Regions from separate parts of the Actinomadura meridiana genome, predicted to be linked through region 4. Evidence: riboswitches for the same ligand, from Rfam matches in the RefSeq annotation. Region 4 holds a riboswitch; each other region holds the start of a gene.
The links. Region 4 has a riboswitch for cobalamin ahead of ABD808_RS29945 (ribonucleoside-diphosphate reductase subunit alpha). Riboswitches for the same ligand answer to the same signal wherever they lie in the genome.
Positions count from the first base shown of each region.

Region 1 (4,021 bases), on a different contig from region 4:
GTGGCGCGCGGAGTGGTACGCGACCACGTCCGCCGCCTCGATCAGCCGCACCGCCTTCACCGTGACCAGCTCCGGATCACCGGGCCCGACACCCACGCCGTACAGCCGTCCGACCATCACTCCGCCCTACCTTTCCGGGAGGCGCGCCCCCGACCCCAGGAGGGGAGACGCCGAGATCCTCGCTCCACCGCCGTCATTGCGCCTCACTGGCCATGGCGTTGACCGCCGCCGCCGTCATCGCGCTGCCGCCGCGCCGTCCGCGCACGGTCAGATGGTCGAGCCCGCTCGCGGCGAGCGCGTCCTTGGACTCGGCCGCGCCGATGAACCCGACCGGAATCCCGATGACCGCCGCCGGACGTCCCGCGCCGTCCTCGACCAGTTCAAGCAGCCGGAACAGCGCGGTCGGAGCGTTGCCGATCGCCACCACGGCGCCGTCCAGCCGGTCGCGCCACAGGTCCAGCGCCGCCGCGCTCCGCGTGGTGCCGAGCCGCGCCGCCAGCTCCGGGATGCCCGGCTCGCCCAGCGTGCACACGATCTCGTTATCTGTCGGCAGCCGTGCCCGAGTGATCCCGGACGCGACCATCCGCGCGTCGCACAGGATCGGCGCCCCACCGAGCAGCGCCGCCCGCGCTCGCTCGACCACCCTCGGAGACCAGGCCAGATCGTCGACCAGATCCGTCATCCCGCAGGCGTGGATCATCCGGACGGCGGCCCGCGCCACATCGTCCGGCAGACCCGACAGATCAGCCTCGGCCCGGATGGTCGCGAAGGACCGCCGGTAGATCTCGGCGCCGTCCCGGACGTACTCCATCATCGCTCCGCTCCGCCCACCATCTTCAGAACGACCGGGCCGCGGGGCGTCCCGCAGCACCGTTCGCATCCCACCCAGTGCACGGGCGTCTCAGGGGCACCGTCCAACCCCCCGACCCACCCACGGGCCTCGCCCTGAACGTCGCCGCGTGACCGCGCACAACCAGGGCTCCCCGTGCACGCCGTGACACCGACCCACGGCGACGCGGCATCAGTCGCGAATCCCGCTGCCGCCAACCTCTCCGCAGTAGCCCGCACTTCGCCCGGAGCCAGGTCGCGCAGCACGACACTCCGCCACGGCGTCACCCGAACCTCCCCGGCGACCTCCGCGAGCACCTCGGCCTGCGCCCCCGACAACCGCCCCAGCGGCGGCACGACCTCAAGCGAAACAAGCCCGTCACGCTGCTCGATCACCCCGGCGAACGGCGACGCGCCCTCCGCACGTACCGGGCCCTCACCCGCCACCGTCCGGCCGAGCCGCGCGGCGACGACCGACGCACCGTTCGGCACCTCCGCCAGCCGCCAGGCGTCCCCTCGCACATCGAGGAACGCCCCAGCCGCAGCGAGCATCGTTCCCACCGGATCCTCCCCGCCCGCCAAATCAACCGGCGTCCCGCCCAACCGAAACCCGGCGGGGCCATAGGCGACATCGGCGTCCAACGCGGCTATATCGCCGGTGCCGTCGTCGAACGCGAACAGGAACCGTCCCGGCAACCCGGCCAACCGCGGGTTGGCGCACAGCCGCCGGTCGAGCGCCGCCACCAGCGGATCTGTCGCAAGCGTTCCGCGCGGCCCACGCCCGCCGAGCGGCGACGCGACGATGTTGCGCACCCGCTCGTGCGATGCCGAGGGCAGCAACCCGGCGTTCGCGAGAAGCACCGCTAGCCGCTCAGTGGCGCGCACGCCGCGCACCTGCATGTTGCCTCGCGAGGTCAGCTCGATCACATCCAGCCCCAGCTCACGTGCGGCGGCGCCAAGCACCGCGAGCTGCGCGGACGTCACTGCCCCACCCGGCGTACGCACCCGTGCCAACGGCCCATCGGCGGCGTCGTGCGTCCGCAACGCCCCGGGACAAGCATCGGGCCCCGACCGCCCCGCCCGGACATTAGTCACAGTTTCCACGCGGTCTCCGCTGTCGTACGCTTCTGCCCAGACGATGGCAATGGGAGGAAGCCGGTGAAAATCCGGCACGGTCCCGCCACTGTGACCGGGGAGCGAACCCCGCTTTAGGCCACTGTCCCTTGTGGACGGGAAGGCCGGGGCGAGCACTGATCCGGAAGCCAGGAGACTCCTGCCGTCGCGATACCCGCGACCGGGGCGAGGACCCCAGGGGGAGGATGCGCCGTGTCCGCTGAGGAGCGCGCGGTTCTGTTGCTTTCGACATCTGACACCGATCTGCTGAGCGCGCGTGCGTCCGGTGCCGAGTATCGGCTCGGCAATCCCGCTCGGGTTGCCGTGGACGACCTGGCGGAGCTGGTCGAAGGTGTTGATCTTGTTGTGGTGCGGCTGCTGGGTGGGCGTCGTGCCTGGGAGGACGGGCTCGACGCGTTGCTCGCGGGGCCCAGGCCCGTTGTTGTGCTGGGCGGTGAGCAGGCGCCTGACGCGGAGCTGATGGAGTTGTCGACCGTCAGTGGTGGTGTGTGCGCCGACGCGCATGCCTACCTCGCGCACGGTGGGCCCGCGAACCTGGTCGAGCTGCACGCCTTCCTGTCGGACACCGTGTTGCTGACCGGCCGTGGGTTCGCGCCGCCCGCGCCCACGCCGACGTGGGGGCGGCTTGAGCGCGATGTCCGTGACGTTGAGGGGCCCGTGGTCGGGGTGTTGTACTACCGCGCGCACCACATGGCCGGGAACACCGCTTTCGTGGAGGCGTTGTGCGCCGCGATCGAGGACGCGGGCGGACGGCCCCTGCCCGTGTTCTGCTCGTCGCTGCGCACGGCCGAGCCCGAGCTGTTCGGCACGCTCGCCGAGGCGGACGCGCTGGTCGTGACCGTGCTCGCGGCGGGCGGGACGCGGCCCGCGACGGCCGGGGCGGGCGGCGACGACGAGGCGTGGGACGTCGGGGCCCTCGCCGAGCTGGACGTCCCCATCCTCCAGGGTCTCTGCCTGACGACGTCCCGCGCCGACTGGGAGGCCAGTGACGACGGGCTCTCGCCGTTGGACGCCGCGTCGCAGGTCGCGATCCCCGAGTTCGACGGCCGGATCATCACCGTCCCGTTCTCGTTCAAGGAGACCGGCGAGGACGGTCTCACCGTCTACGCCGCCGACCCGGAGCGGGCCGCGCGGGTCGCGGGGATCGCCGTCCGGCACGGGCGGCTGCGGCACACGCCGCCGTCGGGCCGTCGTGTCGCGGTGATGCTGTCGGCGTATCCGACGAAGCACTCGCGTGTCGGGAACGCCGTCGGACTGGACACCCCGGCGAGCACCGTCCGGTTGCTGGCGCGACTCGCGGACGCGGGCCACGACCTCGGCGACGGCTTCCCCGGCGTCGAGGAGCAGGACGGCGACGCGCTCATCCACGCGCTGATCGCGGCGGGCGGGCAGGACGAGGACTGGCTCACCGAGGAGCAGCTCGCGGGCAATCCCGTGCGGATCTCCGCCGCGTCGTACGAGCGCTGGTACCGGACGCTCCCCGAGGATCTGCGCGCGGACATGGAGCGCCACTGGGGGCCGCCGCCCGGGGAGTTGTTCGTCCAGGACGGCGACATCGTGCTCGCGGCGCTGCGGTCCGGCAACGTCGTCGTCATGGTGCAGCCGCCGCGCGGCTTCGGGCAGAACCCCATCGCGATCTACCACGACCCGGACCTGCCGCCCAGCCACCACTATCTGGCCGCCTACCGGTGGCTCGGCGAGGAGTTCGGCGCGCACGCGATCGTGCATGTCGGCAAGCACGGCAACCTGGAGTGGCTGCCCGGCAAGTCGGCGGGCATGTCGGCGTCGTGCGGCACCGACGCCGCGCTCGGCGACGTGCCGCTGATCTACCCGTTCCTCGTCAACGACCCCGGCGAGGGGACGCAGGCCAAGCGCCGCGCGCACGCCGTGCTCGTCGACCACATGGTCCCGCCGATGGCGCGGGCGGAGTCCTACGGCGACATCGCCCGCCTCGAACAGCTCCTCGACGAGCACGCGACGATCGCCGCGATGGACCCGGCGAAGCTGCCCGCGATCCGCGCGCAGATCTGGACGCTGATCCAGGCCGCGCGGCTCGACC
Region 1 is NZ_BAABAS010000006.1:823,552-827,572, forward strand. Features, by position in the region: gene ABD808_RS16745 (precorrin-2 C(20)-methyltransferase) at 1-117, opposite strand, end outside; gene ABD808_RS16750 (precorrin-8X methylmutase) at 194-814, opposite strand; gene ABD808_RS16755 (precorrin-3B synthase) at 811-1,932, opposite strand; cobalamin riboswitch at 1,917-2,123, shown strand; gene cobN (cobaltochelatase subunit CobN) at 2,155-4,021, shown strand, end outside.
Region 1: linked by a shared signal. The riboswitch ahead of cobN (cobaltochelatase subunit CobN) and the one ahead of ABD808_RS29945 (ribonucleoside-diphosphate reductase subunit alpha) in region 4 are both predicted to bind cobalamin.

Region 2 (4,021 bases), on a different contig from region 4:
CAGCTTCCGGATCCGGACGGTCACGTGTCCACCTGCCTACGGCTCGCGCGCAGCACCGCGACGAAGAACGGTCCACCGACGAACGCGGTCACCACGCCCAGCGGCAACTCGCCCGGTTTGATCACCGTCCGCGCCACCAGGTCCGCGACCTCCAGGAACGCCGCGCCGCCCAGCAGCGACAGCGGCAGGACGATCCGGTACGAACCGCCCGCGAGCCGACGCACCGCGTGCGGCACCACGATCCCGACGAAGCCGATCAGCCCGCTCACCGCGACCGCGCACGCCGTCGCCAGCGACGCGGCCGCCAGCACCACCAGCCGCACCCTCGGCGCGGACAGGCCCAGCGACGCCGCCTCCTCGTCGCCGACGCTCAGCACGTCCAGCAGCCGCCCGTGCGCGAGCAGCACCACCGTCGACACCAGCGAGTACGGGGCGACGAGCCCGAGCTGGTGCCAGTCGGCGGAACCGACCCCGCCGAGGATCCACGCGAAGATCCGTTGCAGTTCCTCCGTCTTCATCTGCTGGACGAACGTCTGCACCGCCGCCAGGAACGACGACACCGCGACCCCCGCCAGCACCAGCGTCGCCGCGTTGCCGCGTCCCGCCGTGCGCCCCAGCGCGTACGACAGGAACACCCCGAAGATCGCGCCGACGAACGCCGCGAGCGGCACCCCGAACCCCGGGTCGCCCGGCACCAGCGCGATCACCACCGTCGCCCCGACCCCGGCGCCGCCCGCCGCGCCCAGCAGGTACGGGTCGGCGAGCGGGTTGCGGAACACGCCCTGGTAGCCCGCGCCCGCCAGCGCCAGCATCCCGCCGACCATCGCCGCCATCAGCGCCCTCGGCATCCGCAGCTCGAACAGCACGTTCTCGTCGATCACGCCGAGCCCCGAGTCGACGTGCACGAACGGCACCCGGTCGAGCAGCGCCTTCAGCACCCCGCCGACGGGCAGCCCCGCCGACCCCACCAGCACCCCCGCCAGCAGGGTAACCGCGAACAGTGACAGTCCGGCCGCCAGATGCACCGGCCGCAGCCGGGCCTGCCGGGTCCTCACGGCCGGGCGCCCCTCCGGTCGCCGGTCACCGGACCTTCCGCACGGCGTCACCGATCGCCTTCACCAGCTCGGGCAGCCGCGGCCCCCACCGGGAGGCGACGTCGTCGTTGAGTTCGACCACGCCCTTGTCCTTGACGGCCTTCAGATCGGACCAGCCCGGACGCTTCGCGACCGCGGCGGCGTTCTGCCCGCAGCACCGGGTGTCGGCGAGGAAGATCAGGTTGGGGTCCTGCTTGAGGAGGTACTCGCGGGACAGCTGCGGGTATCCGCCGCTCGCCTTGTCCGCCGCGTCCGCGATGTTGCGCAGGCCGAACAGCCCGTACACCTGACCCACGAACGTCTTGGACGTCGCGGAGTGGAACTGGTTGTCGAGCTCGTGGTAATAGCTCAGGCCCTTCCCCTGGGACGACGCCGCGACCGTCTTCTGGATGACGGCGCGCATCCCGTTCACGAGTTTCGTCGCCTCCGCCGTGTGCCCGGTCGCCTGCCCGAGGTCGCCGATCTCGTCGTACGCCTCGTCCAGCTTGGCCGCCGCGGGCTCCAGCAGGACGGGGACGCCGACCTTCTCCAGCGACTGGACGATGCCGTTCAGGTCGTCCGACACGACGACGAGGTCCGGCTTGTAGGCGATGACCGCCTCCGCGTTGGGCTTGAAACCCGACAGCTTGCTGCGGGGCGCGTTCGCCGGGAAGTTCGAGTAGTCGTCCACCGCGACCACCTGCGTCCCGGCGCCGATCGCGAACAGCGTCTCGGTGTGGGTGGGGGAGAGGGACACGACGCGCTTCGGGTTCGCCGGGACCTTCACCGCCCCGTTGGCCGCCTGAACGGTGACGGTTTTCGCACCCGACGTACCGCTGTCGCTGTCGCCGTCGCCACACGCACCGGCGAATGCCACGGCGCCGATCGCCAGTACCGCGACAAGGGAACGTACGGGTCTCACTGGAGCCTCCAGGCTGGGGGAAGCCGCGGCCCGCTCAGGACGGATCGCCCTTCCACGAGGTCGAAGTTCGTCAGCGCGCGAGGAGGCGACCTGGCTCGGCCCTTCTTGAGCACCACAGTTGCGGGACAGCGCCGGATTCACACCGGACTTCGCTCCTGGCGCGCAGCACCGTAACGGTACCAGCCGCCGAAATCCGGAAATGCGCCGGTCACACGACACCCACTTGACGGAGTGAGTGCTCACTCCGTACCGTGTTCGGCATGGAGACACAAGGTCGTCGCCGCGCCCCCGGGATGAGCCCGCAGCAGCGCCGCGAGATGATCATCCGCACCGCGTTGCCGCTGGTCGCCGAGCACGGAACCGCTGTCACCACCGGCCAGATCGCCCGCACCGCGGGCATCGGCGAGGCGACGATCTTCCGCGTCTTCGCCGACAAGGAGGAACTGTTGGACGCCTGCGTCGCCGAGGCGACCCGCACCGATCACATCCTGTCCGAGCTCACCGCGATCCCGCTCAACGTCCCGCTGCCCGACCGCCTCGCCGAGGCCAGCGCCGCGATCGAGGCCTACCTCGCCCGCATGGGCATGGTCATGGGCGCCCTGCACGCCACCGGCCGCCCCCTCCGCAGACCCGACCCGTCCGAGACCGGCCGCCCTCCCGCGGACGCCCGCACGGACGCCATGAACCGCACCCGCGCGGCCCTCGCCGAACTCTTCGAACCCGAACGCGACCGGCTGCGCCTCCTCCCGGAACAGCTGGCGAGCCTGTTCATGGGACTGATGTTCGCCCGCGCCCGTCCCCCCGCCGGACCGGAGGCCCCGTCCGTCGAGGACAGCCTGGACGTCTTCCTGCACGGCGCCTTCAAGGAGACCGAATGACGATCACCCTCAACCACACGATCGTGACCGCCGCCGACAACGACGAGGCCGCCCGCTTCTTCGCGTCCGTCATGGGCCTGCGCTACACGGGCGCGCATCCGCACGCGCGGCATTTCGTCCCGATCCGGGTGAACGACTCCCTCACCCTCGACTTCCTGACCGTCGCGCACCCGCAGGGCCACCACCTGGCCTTCGACGTGGACGCCGTCACCTTCGACACCGCCGTCGAACGCCTGGACGCCCGCGAACTCCCCTACGGCGACGAACCCGCACACGCCGACAACGGCCGCATCGACCACGACCATCCCCTCGGCGGCCGCGGCGTCTACTTCTCCGACGCCAGCGGCAACCTGTACGAACTCATCGCACCGTAGGTTCTGGGGGCGCGTACAGCTCCGCCAGCTTCCGGTCGTTCTCGGCCCATCTGCGATGCCGGGCGGCCGACTGCAAATGGACGTCCGCCTCCTCCGGATGGGCGAGAGCCATCCGCTCCAGCAACATCGCGGCCCGGTCATGCGCACGCGCCGACGAGACCATCGCCTCACGCGCGTACTCCTTGGCCTCACCGTCCGGCGCCTCCACGCCCACGACACCGACCGCCAACCGCCGCCGTGCCTTCACCGGCACCCCCCCGGTCGTCGCCGCCGGGACCCGACGAACCAGCCCTCCAGCCACGTTCCTCTATCTACCCAGCAACCCGTCTGTTCAGCAGGCGAAGTTATCCACAATCTCCAGCCGATATCCGCCCGGGTCCTCACCCGAGGGACGATCGGACGTATGAACAGCCTCGGGCTCACCTGGAAGAGAACAACGGCCGACGCGATCGTCCCCGTGGGAGCGGGCGTGTACTTCGTCCCAATCAGAGGCGCCCCTCTGACGGCCCGCGCCGCCGCCCTGAGCAACCTCCTCCCCGGCGAGGCGGTCATAGCCCGCCGAACCGCCGCCTGGATCTGGGGCCTCGACATCCTCCCACCCGGCACAGATCAGGCCGACTGGAACGTAGACCTGATCACCCCCGACAAATCCGAACCGATAACCGCAGAAACCGCCGAACTGAACGAGGAGCACATCACACGGAAATCCGGCATACGGATGACCTCTCTGCCCCGCACCGCCCTGGACTGCGCCCGCTGGCTCCCTCGCTACGA
Region 2 is NZ_BAABAS010000019.1:141,872-145,892, reverse strand. Features, by position in the region: gene ABD808_RS25560 (ABC transporter ATP-binding protein) at 1-24, opposite strand, end outside; gene ABD808_RS25555 (FecCD family ABC transporter permease) at 21-1,055, opposite strand; gene ABD808_RS25550 (ABC transporter substrate-binding protein) at 1,081-1,995, opposite strand; adenosylcobalamin (AdoCbl) riboswitch at 2,031-2,172, opposite strand; gene ABD808_RS25545 (TetR/AcrR family transcriptional regulator) at 2,256-2,873, shown strand; gene ABD808_RS25540 (VOC family protein) at 2,870-3,247, shown strand; gene ABD808_RS25535 (hypothetical protein) at 3,234-3,494, opposite strand; gene ABD808_RS25530 (hypothetical protein) at 3,651-4,021, shown strand, end outside.
Region 2: linked by a shared signal. The riboswitch ahead of ABD808_RS25550 (ABC transporter substrate-binding protein) and the one ahead of ABD808_RS29945 (ribonucleoside-diphosphate reductase subunit alpha) in region 4 are both predicted to bind cobalamin.

Region 3 (4,021 bases), on a different contig from region 4:
CGCCGGGCCTGTCCCGGCCGATGCGTCACCAGGATGGACCTGCGGGCCGCCGGAAACTCATCGCCGCCCCACGGCTCGGGACGGCATGCGGTCAGGCGGCGGGGGCGCCGCCGGGAAGGTGCACTTGGCTACGGGCAGGTCTTCCAGGTGAGGTGGTAGATGCTGCCGATGGGGTCTTCCAGGGTGTCCATGGCGATGACGCTGGGGTGCGACGGGTCCGAGGTTCCCGGGTCGAGACGCAGCTCGGTGTTGAGGTTGAGGTTCCGGTCCTCGCCGCACGGCTTGTAGACGGGCTCCGTTTGGATGGAGTCCTCGAAATGCCATGTGCCATCGAAGGGGACGGGAATCTGGTGCGTGATCCTCCCGGTCTGCGGCAGCCCCTGGAAGTAATGGCTGACCTTCTGGGTGGCCTTCGCGCCGTCCACCAGGGAGGCGTAACCACGATGGTCCACAGACGAGACGGCGTAGGTGACGCCCTCCGGGGCCCGCAGCTTGAGGGAGAGCTGGCAGTTCTTACGGACGGGGGCCGGTTTCAAGGAGCCACCTGACTGCACCAGGTAATTGAAGTACCAGACGGTGAACGACTCCGCGTCATCCGAAATGGCCACCCCGGCGGTATTGTTCAGGCAGCCGGAGCCGTTGGCCGTCGCGATTTCGATGGTGACTCCGTCTGGACCGCGAACAGGACGCGGACCGGACGCCGCCGCGGCGATCGGCGCCGTGCTGACGGCGAGTGCCGCGGCCGCCACGGCGGAAATGGCGAACCCTCTACGCATGGTAATTTCTCCTCGTTGGGGAGCGTACGCTTTCTTCGCTGAACAAAGAAGCGACTACAAGGCGACGAGAGCATACCTTTAGCGCCATTCACTGTCAATCACCAGTATTTAACTCCGCGCTACCTTAATAGAATGAAACCGGGCCGCCGGTGGCGTGGGCCGGAAAGGGTTCGGGCGCCGAACCGGGAGAACGTTCGTCAGGCGGCGGGGACACCGCCGGTGAAGGTTCGTTCGGGCGGGGAGGCGACGAGTTCGACCATGGTGCCCGCGCGGAGTTCGTCGCCGAGGATTTCGGTGATCGCGTCGGTGAGGGCCGTGCCGAGGCGAGAGGTGATCTCGGCGGCGTCCGGACGGTCGAACGCCCCGGCGCGGATACCGAGCACGACCGAGGCCGTCGCGTCCACGGCCTTACCGCCCTGGGCGAAGCGGCCCGCCGGGACTCCGGCCAGCCGGATGCCCACCAGGTCGCGGGCCCATTCGCCGTAGACGCCGACGACCGCCTCCGTCAGTGCGGCGATGAGCGCGGGTTCGTTGCCGGTCAGCCTGTTGTCTGGAATGTGGACGGTCAGATGCGGCACAGTGGACCTCGTTCTCTTTGGACCTAAAGCCTTTGAGGTCAAAGGTAGTTGTGGAGGGTGGCGATGTCCAGCGAACCGGACGGCCCGGCCGTGGACGAGGCCGTCCGCACCCTGCTGCTGCTGATCCCCCGGCTCGTCGGCCGCGCCAAGCGCCTGCCGATCCCGGAGGCGCTGCGCGGCATGGACCTGGCGCCGCGCCATCTCGCGCTGCTGGCCCACCTGGAGTACCGCGGCCCCGTCAGCGTCAACGAGCTGGCGGCCCTGCTGGAGGTGGCACCGACGACGGTCAGCCTCATGGTCAGCGAGCTGTCGCGGCGCGGCGTCCTGGAACGCGCCGCCGACCCGGGCGACCGCCGCCGCCGCATCATCGCCATCGCCCCCGCCTACACCGCGCCGATCGGCGAATGGCTCTCCGGCAACGCCCACGCCTGGGAGCGCGTCATGCGCGACCTGGCGCCCGGCGAACGCGCAACGGTCATCCGTGCTCTGCGCGCTTATGAGGACGCACTGGAGTTGCGAGACGAGCAACCCGAGAGCGAACAGAAGTAATGATTTGCGTGGTCGGTAGAGTTGATGGTGCGGATGGTTCGTCCCCACCTTGGGCGGGGGCGTCGTAAGAGGGAACCCGGTGCGAATCCGGGACTGCCCCGCAGCGGTGAGCGGGAACGACCGCCGTCTTACGCACTGGGTCGCACGGCCTGGGAAGCGACGGCCAGTAGGACGCCTCGGCACTGTCGTCACTGACAACGAGGCGACGCCCGCGAGTCCGAAGACCTGCCTCCGCCCGCGCGCCGACCGGCGCGCGGTGGTCTGCGGCCTCGCGGGAGGGTTCGCGGCGCGCGTGCGCCGTGCCCTCACCCGCGGGTCCGCCGTGGCACGCGAGGGAAGCCGCCATGAACACGACGATCCTTGGACATCCCCGGATCGGGCCGCGCCGGGAACTGAAGTTCGCCACCGAGGACTACTGGGCCGGACGCGCCGACGCCGACGCGCTGACCGCCACCGGCGCCGAACTGCGGGCGGCGGTCTGGACGGGCCTGCGCGACGCGGGCCTCGCCACGATCCCGTCGAACACGTTCTCGTTCTATGACCAGGTGCTCGACACGAGCGTCCTCGTCGATGCCGTCCCCGACCGGTATCGGCATCTGACCGGGTTCGACCGGTACTTCGCGATGGCGCGCGGTGTGCAGGACGTCCCGGCGCTGGAAATGACGAAGTGGTTCGACACGAACTACCACTACATCGTCCCGGAGCTGGGGCCGGACACCCGGTTCCGGCTGGCGGACGGGTCGGCGGCCAAGCCGCTGGCCGAGTACCGGGAGGCGAAGGCGCTCGGCATCGAGACGCGACCGGTGCTCGTCGGGCCGCTCACCTACCTGCTGCTGGCCAAGCCGGCGCTGGACGCGCCGGACGGGTTCCGTCCACTCGACCTGCTCGACGATCTCGTCGACGTGTACGCCGAGGTGCTGGAGCGGCTGGCCGGGTCGGGCGCCGAATGGGTGCAGCTGGACGAGCCCGCCCTGGTCGCCGACCGGACGGACGAGGAGATCGCCGCGTTCGGCCGCGCCTACGCCCGGCTCGGACGGCTGACGAGCAGGCCGCGCCTGCTGGTCGCCACCTACTTCGGCACGGTCGGCGCGGACGCGCTGCGCACCCTGGCCGCGAGCCATGTCGAGGCCGTCGCCCTGGACTTCGTGGCGGGCCCGGACAACCTCGACGTCCTCGCCTCGGTGGGCGGGCTGCCGCGCAAGACGCTCGTGGCGGGCGTCGTCGACGGACGCAACGTGTGGCGCACCGACCAGCGCCGCGCCAAGGCCACCTGCGCCGCGCTGCTCGGGCTCGTCGACCAGGTGGTGGTGAGCACGTCCTGCTCGCTCCTGCACGTGCCCATCGACCTCGACGCCGAGACGTCGCTGGACCCGGCGGTGCGGGAACGGCTCGCGTTCGCCAGGCAGAAGGTCGGCGAGGTCGTGGCGCTCGGGCGGGCGCTCAGCGCGGACGTCCCGTCGTCCGCCGACGCACCGGCGCCCCCGGCGGGCGTCGACGACGAGGTGCGCGCCCGGCTGCGATCGCTCGACGACACCGCGCGCCGGGGCGACCGCGACGCCAGGTTCGCCGCGCAGCGGGACGCGCTCGGCCTGCCCGCCCTGGCGACGACCACGATCGGCTCGTTCCCGCAGACCCCCGAGATCCGCCGGGCCCGCGCCGACCACCGCGCCGGGCGCCTCACCGGCGACGCCTACACGCGCGCTATGAAGGACGAGATCGCCCGCGTCATCGCCCTCCAGGAGGACCTGGGGCTGGATGTCCTCGTCCACGGCGAACCGGAACGCAACGACATGGTGCAGTACTTCGCCGAGCAGCTCGACGGATACGCCGCCACCGAGCACGGGTGGGTGCAGTCGTACGGGTCGCGGTACGTCCGCCCGCCGATCCTGCACAGCGACGTGGCGCGGCCCCGTCCGATGACGGTGGAGTGGGCGACGTACGCGCAGTCGCTGACGGACAAGCCGGTCAAGGGGATGCTGACGGGGCCGGTGACGATGCTGGCCTGGTCGTTCGTCCGCGACGACCAGCCGCTCGCCGACACCGCCCGGCAGGTGGCGCTGGCGCTGCGGGACGAGATCGCCGACCTGGAGGCCGCCGGGATCCGCGTCATCCAGGTGG
Region 3 is NZ_BAABAS010000020.1:162,031-166,051, forward strand. Features, by position in the region: gene ABD808_RS26775 (DUF4360 domain-containing protein) at 129-776, opposite strand; gene ABD808_RS26780 (tautomerase family protein) at 974-1,354, opposite strand; gene ABD808_RS26785 (MarR family winged helix-turn-helix transcriptional regulator) at 1,418-1,903, shown strand; cobalamin riboswitch at 1,920-2,150, shown strand; gene metE (5-methyltetrahydropteroyltriglutamate--homocysteine S-methyltransferase) at 2,248-4,021, shown strand, end outside.
Region 3: linked by a shared signal. The riboswitch ahead of metE (5-methyltetrahydropteroyltriglutamate--homocysteine S-methyltransferase) and the one ahead of ABD808_RS29945 (ribonucleoside-diphosphate reductase subunit alpha) in region 4 are both predicted to bind cobalamin.

Region 4 (4,021 bases):
GCCCTCGATCTTCATCGGGGTCGCGAGCTTGGACTTGTCGACCTTCACCGTCCAACCGGGGACGGGACGGACCGACACCGACGGCAGCGGATGCTCCGCCGGAAGGTTCACCACCAGCTTGGTCGTGGACGCGTTGTCGCGCTCGTTCGGCACGCGGAACGTCGCCTTGGTGTACGACCCCTGCTCGGCGGTCTTCGGGTTGACGGTGACGTGCGCGGAAGCGGCGGTGGCGAGCCCGATCACCGACATGACGGACAGCGCGGTGACGGCGCCGAGCCTGCGGGCGGCGTGAGAAAGGGAAGGCATGACGGAACTCCGTTCGAGGTCACGAGTGAAGCCGGAAGCGCCGTCGAGTCGGCGTCCGGTGACGTGCGGCGCTCGCTCAGCGGGAGGCGAGGAGCGCCCTCGAACCCGGCGGGGGACCCCGCCGGACGACCTGATGTCGCAGGGTGCGGCCGATGGCCGTGACGACCTTCGAAACAGCCGGAACACGCGGCCGGGCCTCGGCGGGCTCGACGTCGACGACGAGCAGCAGCCGGACCGGACGGTCGGCGGCGGCCAGGGCGATCCGCCGGGCCAGCGACCAGGCGGCCCGTTCACCGCGCCGCAACCACCAGGCCGCGATGATCGCGGCGACGGTGTGCGCGAGCGTCATCGTCGGCGCGTCCGAGGCGTGCGCCACCGGCATCAGGAGGTTCGAGCACGCCGTCGCCGCGTCCGGTATGCCCGTTTGGTGGTGCGTCGGCATCGGCTGGCTCGGGGCGGTCGCGGCCGTGAAGAGCGTGTGCAGCGCGAACTGTCCGCCGAGGAGGCCGCCCAGGATCGTCGCCAGCGAACGTTCGTGACCCGCCAGGACGAGCGTCACACCGAGCACCGCGCCGAAACCCGTCAGCACCGCCCACACCGGAATCGTCGTCCCCGATGCGAGGACGTGCCCGGAGGTCGCCAGCGTGACGCACACGGTGGCGAAAACCACCGCGCGTGCGGTTCGGAAGCCCGGCTGCGGGGGACGCGGGGACATGGCGCACCCATCGTCCCACCACTCCCGCGATCCGGATAGCCGACCCCGTGAACTCCTTGGCATGCCCAACATCTAGGGGTTGTGCAAAGATCGGCGACTACATGTAGGGTTCAATCCCGTGCTGGTTCGCCCCCGCCGCCCGTCGGCGGGGGCGTCGTAAGAGGGAACCCGGTGTGATTCCGGGACTGCCCCGCAGCGGTGAGCGGGAACGACCGCCGTCATAGGCACTGGGCCATCCGGCCTGGGAAGCGACGGCCAGTAGGACGCCTCGGCCCTGTCTTCACTGACAACGAGGCGACGCCCGCGAGTCCGAAGACCTGCCCGCACGAGGTCAGGGGGTCGCCCCCCAGACCGATATGTCCAGGCCTCGCGGGTGGGTCGGGGGCGGAGCGCGACGTGCCGTCGTGTCCCGTTCGCATGCCTCCGCGAGGCGGCTGCGAGGGGAGAGCACGTGACACAGGACCTGGTCGCGCCGCCGACGGCGGTCGCGGAGATCGCCGCCGAGATCGAGGCGGCCTGCGAGGGGATACCGGACACCGGCCCGGGCCGGGTGCTGGCCGCCGTCCGAGCCGGTGATGGACTGGACGCCGCCGAGCTACGCGACCTGGCGATCGGCGAGGCGAGCACGCTGGTGCCCGCCGAACCCGGATACTCCAAGGTCGCGGCCCGGCTGCTCGGGCTCCGGATCCGGGACGAGACGGCCGCCGCCGGGGTGCTGACCTTCGCCGACTCGGTCGCCGCCGGGCTCCGGGAGGGCCTGCTCGCGGACGGCCCGGCCGCGTTCGTCGCCGCCAACGCGCCCGCGCTCGACGCCCTGATCGACGAATCGGCCGACGACCGCTTCGAGTACTTCGGCCTCCGCACGCTCTATGACCGCTACCTGCTGAAACATCCGCGTTCGCGGCTCGTCCTGGAACGTCCGCAACACTTCCTCCTGCGGGTCGCGTGCGGTCTGGCCGACACGGTCGACGAGGCCGCCGAGCTGTACGGGCTGCTCAGCACGCTGTCGTATCTGCCCAGCTCACCGACGTTGTTCAACTCCGCGGCCCGGCGGCCGCAGCTGTCGTCGTGCTTCCTGCTCGACTCGCCGCGCGACGAACTGGAGTCGATCTACGAGCGGTACGCGCAGGTGGCGCGGCTCAGCAAGTACGCGGGCGGCATCGGGATCTCCTGGACGAAGGTGCGCTCACGAGGCTCGCTGATTCGCGGCACCAACGGGCATTCCAACGGGATCGTGCCTTGGCTGCGGACGCTCGACTCGTCCGTCGCGGCCGTCAACCAGGGCGGACGCCGCAAGGGCGCTGCCTGCGTGTACCTGGAGCCGTGGCACGCCGACGTCGAGGAGTTCCTGGAACTGCGTGACAACACCGGCGAGGACGCCCGCCGCACCCACAACCTGAACCTCGCCAACTGGGTTCCGGACGAGTTCATGCGCCGCGTCGAACAGGACGAAACATGGTCGCTGTTCGACCCGAAGGAGGTCCCGGAGCTGGCCGACCTGTGGGGTGACGAGTTCGACACGGCCTACCGGGCCGCCGAGAAGGACGGCCGTTTCGTCCGGCAGCTCCCGGCCCGCAAGCTGTACGGGCAGATGATGCGGACGCTCGCCCAGACGGGCAACGGCTGGATGACGTTCAAGGACGCCGCCAACCGCGCCTGCAACCAGACCGCCGAACCGGGACAGGCCGTCCACCTGTCGAACCTGTGCACCGAGATCCTTGAGGTGACCAGCGACAACGAGGCGGCCGTGTGCAACCTCGGATCGGTGAACCTCGCGGCGCATGTCGGTCCGTCCGGCATGGACTGGGAACGGCTTCGGAGCACCGTGCGCACCGCCGTCCGATTCCTCGACCGCACCATCGACCGTGGCTTCTACCCGACGCCCGAGGCGGAGACGGCGAACAACAAATGGCGCCCGGTCGGCCTCGGCGTAATGGGCCTCGCGGACGTCTTCTTCACGCTCAGCCTCCCGTTCGACTCGGCCGAGGCCCGCTCGCTGTCAACTCGCATCTCCGAGGAAATCGCCCTGGCCGCCTACAACGCGTCGGCCGACCTGGCCGCCGCCCACGGCCCCCTACCCGCCTACGCCCAGACCCGCACCGCACGCGGCCAACTCCATCTCGACCATTTCCCGGACGCGACTCCGTCCCGTCCCGCCGAATGGGAGAAACTCCGGAAACGGATCGCCGACGTAGGGCTCCGCAACTCGCTCCTCATCGCGATCGCGCCGACCGCCACGATCGCGTCCATCGCGGGCTGCTACGAGTGCATCGAGCCGCAGGTGTCCAACCTGTTCAAGCGGGAGACGATGTCCGGCGAGTTCCTCCAGATCAACGGCTACCTGGTGAACGACCTGAAATCGCTCGGGCTGTGGACCCCGGCCGTCCGGGAGGCGATCAAGAAGGCGAACGGCTCCGTCCAGGGCCTCGTCGGTCTGCCGGACGAGATGATCGCCCTCTACCGAACGGCATGGGAACTCCCACAAAAAGCATTGATCGACCTTGCCGCCGCACGCACCCCGTATATCGACCAGTCCCATTCCCTGAACCTGTTCATGGAGACCCCGACGATCGGGAAAGTGTCCTCGATGTACGCCTACGCCTGGCGCAGCGGCCTCAAAACTACCTACTACCTACGGTCGCGCCCGGCCACCCGCATCGCGCAAACGACCGTCGCGCAATCAAACCTCTGCTCCCTGGAAAACCCCGAGACCTGCGAGGCGTGCCAGTAATGTTGCTAGACCCCGGCATGGACCTGACCCTGCGTCCGATGCGCTACCCCGACTTCTACGAGCGCTACCGCGCCGCCATCCGCAACACCTGGACGGTGGAAGAGGTGGACCTCGCGTCCGACATGGCCGACCTGGCACGCCTGACGCCCGCCGAACTACACCTGGTCAACCGCCTGGTCGCGTTCTTCGCCACCGGCGACTCCATTGTGGCGAACAACCTCGTCCTCAACCTCTACAAACACGTCAACGCGCCCGAGGCCCGCCTCTAC
Region 4 is NZ_BAABAS010000021.1:30,136-34,156, forward strand. Features, by position in the region: gene ABD808_RS29935 (YcnI family copper-binding membrane protein) at 1-306, opposite strand, end outside; gene ABD808_RS29940 (hypothetical protein) at 383-1,021, opposite strand; cobalamin riboswitch at 1,127-1,360, shown strand; gene ABD808_RS29945 (ribonucleoside-diphosphate reductase subunit alpha) at 1,473-3,752, shown strand; gene ABD808_RS29950 (ribonucleotide-diphosphate reductase subunit beta) at 3,752-4,021, shown strand, end outside.